One region of the Promicromonospora sp. NPDC023805 genome, then DNA from elsewhere that is predicted to be linked to it. Evidence: predicted binding sites of a transcription regulator. Region 1 holds the regulator's gene; the other holds the start of a gene.
What was found. The regulator LexA, encoded in region 1, represses DNA repair genes until DNA is damaged. The targets are predictions, from matches to a motif close to TCGAACANNTGTTCGA.

Region 2: a site for LexA is predicted at 909-924, ahead of recA (recombinase RecA). Genes of this name have one in related genera too.

Annotation. Positions count from the first base shown of each region.
Region 1 covers NZ_JBFAAH010000006.1:25,244-27,442, forward strand. Annotated here, with positions in the region: gene AB0F70_RS08430 (L-lactate dehydrogenase) at 1-754, shown strand, start outside; gene lexA (transcriptional repressor LexA) at 839-1,588, opposite strand; gene AB0F70_RS08440 (LysM peptidoglycan-binding domain-containing protein) at 1,844-2,199, shown strand, end outside.
Region 2 covers NZ_JBFAAH010000020.1:111,835-114,033, reverse strand. Annotated here, with positions in the region: gene recA (recombinase RecA) at 1-754, opposite strand, end outside; gene AB0F70_RS19390 (DUF3046 domain-containing protein) at 1,012-1,248, opposite strand; gene AB0F70_RS19385 (DEAD/DEAH box helicase) at 1,317-2,199, shown strand, end outside.

The sequences.
Region 1 (2,199 bases):
CGGCTCGGACGACGTCGGCGTCTGCGCGGGCGCCGACGTCGTGGTCGTGACCGCTGGGGCGAAGCAGAAGCCCGGGCAGACCCGGATCGACCTCGCCGAGGGAACGATCGGGCTGATGCGTGAGATCCTGCCTGGCCTGGTCGACGTCGCGCCGGACGCCACCTACGTCATGGTGACCAACCCCGTGGACGTCGTGACCTACGCGGCGCTCAAGATCTCCGGCCTGCCGCGCGAGCGGATGTTCGGCAGCGGCACGGTGCTGGACTCCTCGCGGCTGCGCGTGGTGCTCGCCGAGCGCTGCGGCGTGGCAGTGGGGAACGTGCACGCGTACATCGCCGGAGAGCACGGCGACTCCGAGATCGCGCTGTGGAGCTCGGCGTCGATCGGCGGCGTGCCGCTGCTGGACTGGGAGCCGCTGGGCGCGAACCCGCCGCTCGACGCCGCGGTGCACCACGAGGTGGTCGACTCCGCGTACCGGATCATCTCCGGCAAGGGCGCCACCAACTACGCCGTCGGCCTGGCCGCTACCCGCATCATCGAGGCGGTGCTCAACGACGAGGGCCGGATCATGCCGGTGTCCTCGCTGCTGGAGGACTATCACGGCATCAGCGACGTCTGCTTGTCCGTGCCGTCTCTCGTGGACCGGCGGGGCGTCACGGACAACGTGCGGGTGCCGATGTCGGACGAGGAACTGGCCGGGCTGCGTGCCTCGGCGGACAGCGTGTGGGCGGTGCAGAAGCGGTTCGGCTTCTGACGAGACCGGGAAGTAGAGCGCCTGTCCGCCCTACGCACGCTCAGCGTGGCGCAAGGCGGACAGGCGCTCTACTTCGCGGTCTCGTCAGAGACTGCGCAGCACCGCGACGACGCGGCCCAGGATCTGCGCCTGGTCACCCGGGATGGGCTCGTAGGCAGGGTTCTGCGGCAGCAGGAAGACGTGACCGTCGGTCTGCTTGAACGTCTTGACCGTGGCCTCGCCGTCGATCATGGCGGCGACGATCTCGCCCTGCTCCGCGACGTTCTGCTGCCGCACGACCACCCAGTCCCCGTCGCAGATCGCGGCGTCGACCATCGAGTCACCGGCGACCTTGAGGAGGAACAGCTCGCCGTCACCCACCAGCTGGCGGGGGAGCGGGAACACGTCCTCGACGACCTGCTCGGCAAGGATGGGGCCACCGGCCGCGATACGGCCGACGAGCGGCACGTACGACGGCGGCGGGGCGCTGGCGTCGTCGGGCACCGAGCCGCCCCAGTGGACCTGGCCGCTACGGCGCGGCTCGGGCCAGTGGATCTCGCCGCGGTTCGGCTTGTCGACCTGCTCGGCCATCGGCTCCACGAGCTCCATGGCGCGCGGCCGGTTGGGGTCGCGGCGCAGGAAGCCCTTCTTCTCGAGCATCTGGAGCTGGTGCTTGACGCTCGACGGGCTGGCCAACCCGACGGCCTCGCCGATCTCGCGCATCGACGGCGGATAGCCCCGCGTCTCGAACGACTGCCGAATCGTGTCCAGCACGAGGCGCTGCCGTTCGGTGAGGCGGTCAGTCGGCGAGATCGTGTGCACGTCAGCGACCGCCTTGTCGGCTGGCGTGTCCAGCGTGGCGACGCCGGAAAGTGCCGTGTCGACGGCTCTCGTGTCGCTGGTCCCGTCCCGTCCCGTCATGCCCGTGCCCCTCCCGTTCCGACAAATGTTCTCCTGTGCGCTACCCACTCTAGGTCACAAACGCGCTCGGCTCAAACGAATGTTCGAGCGTGTCTCGACATGGACGGTGTCCCGTGCTACACAATGGTACGGGCGTTCGACGAACGCTTGTATGAACGACAGAAGCTCTGCACACTTCGAGGAGGGGCCATGGGGGACGTGATTCCGCTGCGGCAGTACACCCCGACGTATGAACAGGCGTATGTGCCGTCGTACGGCAGGGGGTATGCACCGGCGGCCGGACTGGCCGCGGTCCGTGCGTACACCCCACCGGAGGCGCGCACGCTCGCCGACCGGCTGGGCCTGGCCGGCCTGCGGCTCACGCGGCGCGGCCGCGTCGTCCTCGTGCTGCTGGCCATGCTCCTGCTCGCTCCGATGGTCACGTGGGGGGCGACGGCGGTCGCGAGCTCCCCGGGGGAGCCCACCGAGGTCCGGGTGCATGCGGTGCAGCCGGGAGAGACGCTCTGGGGCTTCGCCCAGGAGGTCGCGAGGCCCGGCGAGGACGT
Region 2 (2,199 bases), on a different contig from region 1:
TCTTGTTCTTGACGACCTTCACCCGGGTGCGGTTACCGACCGCGTCCGTACCCTCCTTGAGGGTCTCGATACGCCGGATGTCGAGGCGGATCGACGCGTAGAACTTCAGCGCCTTGCCACCGGTGGTGGTCTCGGGCGAGCCGAAGAACACACCGATCTTCTCGCGCAGCTGGTTGATGAAGATCGCGGTGGTGCCGGAATTGCTGAGGGCACCCGTGATCTTGCGCAGGGCCTGCGACATGAGGCGAGCCTGCAGACCCACGTGGCTGTCGCCCATCTCGCCCTCGATCTCGGCCTTGGGCGTCAGCGCGGCGACGGAGTCGATGACGATGATGTCGAGCGCGCCGGAGCGGATCAGCATGTCGGTGATCTCGAGCGCCTGCTCGCCGGTGTCCGGCTGCGAGACCAGGAGGGCGTCGGTGTCGACACCGAGCTTCTTGGCGTAGTCCGGGTCGAGCGCGTGCTCGGCGTCGATGAAGGCCGCGATGCCGCCCTGGCGCTGCGCGCTGGCCACCGCGTGCAGCGCGATGGTCGTCTTACCCGATGACTCAGGACCGTACACCTCGACGACACGGCCACGGGGCAGGCCACCTATACCGAGGGCCACGTCGAGGGCGATCGAACCGGTCGGGATCACCTCGATGGGTGCGCGGATCTCGTCGCCGAGGCGCATGACCGAGCCCTTGCCAAAGCTGCGGTCGATCTGGGCGAGGGCCGCTTCGAGGGCCTTGTCGCGATCTGCTGGTGCGGGCATGTGCAACACCTTCGGTTCAGGGGCGCTCTGTGCGCCGGCATGGATGGCTCTGTACGTCGTTGCCGACCGTACGCGGAGCCACTGACACGGACGCCTTCTCCGGCCGCCGCCTGTGGACGACGTTCCGAAATCCGTGCCTGTGGTCGAAGTCTAGCCGAACGCGTGTTCGAGGCAAGGCAGGACACATCAGTGTGTCGCAGGACATCTTGTCGGTGCGTTGGCTCCTGGGCCGCGACTCCTGGAACTACCGTCCCGCCTCAGCGGCGGGGCGGCGGTGCCTGCCGGTGCTCGTCCCTGCCCCACCGGTCGGTGTCGGGCACGTCCAGCGCGTCGCACAGCGCGTGCCACACGTCACGCGGTTCGTCGCCGTCCTCCAGCGCGACGGCCGGGGTCCGGCCGTCGAGCGCGGGCAGCACCTGCTCGCGCGCGAGGGCGCGCCCGTAGCCCGGACCGAACACCTCGTCGATCAGCTGCCAGAAATCCCGTTCGCGCACCCGTCAACCCTACGTCTCCCCCTGGGCGGCCGGTGCACTCCGGGCCGGTGTCAGTGGTCAGGGACAGAATGGGGTCCATGGCAACACCCGACGACCCGCTCTCCCGGTTCGGACCCGCAACCCGCGCATGGTTCACCGGGGCTTTCGCGCAGCCCACAGCCGCCCAGGCGGGCGCGTGGGACGCCATCGCTCGCGATCAGCACGCGCTCGTGGTGGCGCCGACCGGGTCGGGCAAGACGCTCGCGGCATTCCTCTGGTCGATCGACCGGATCATGTCCGCTCCCCCGCCCGAGGACCGGACCCGTCGCTGCCGCGTGCTGTACGTGTCGCCGCTCAAGGCCCTCGCCGCAGACGTGCAGCGCAACCTGCGCTCCCCGCTCACCGGCATCCGGCAGGCCGCGGCACGGGACGGCGTGGTGGTCCCGGACGTCACGGTCGGCATGCGCACCGGCGACACACCGGCCAACGAGCGGCGCTCGTTCGCCACCCGGCCCCCGGACATCCTCGTCACGACGCCGGAGTCGCTCTTCCTCATCCTCACCTCGGCCGCCCGTGCCGGGCTCGCCGGTGTGGAGACGGTGGTGCTCGACGAGATCCATGCCGTCGCGGGCACCAAGCGCGGCGCGCACCTCGCTCTCAGCCTGGAGCGCCTCGACGCCCTCCTCGACCAGCCCGCGCAGCGCATCGGGCTGTCCGCGACGGTGCGCCCGGTGGACGTCGTCTCCCGGTTCCTCGGCGGCGGACGGGCCGACAGCTCGGCCCGCGAGGTCGCGATCGTGCAGCCGCCGTCGCACAAGGAGTGGGCCATCGACGTGGTCGTGCCCGTTCCCGACCTCGCGGACCTTGACAGCGCGCCCGCCACCGGTCCGTCCGACGGCGCGGCGTCAGGTGACGACGAGATAGACCTCTCGGGCGAGGCCACGCGGCCGCTGCGCAGGGCCTCGGTCTGGC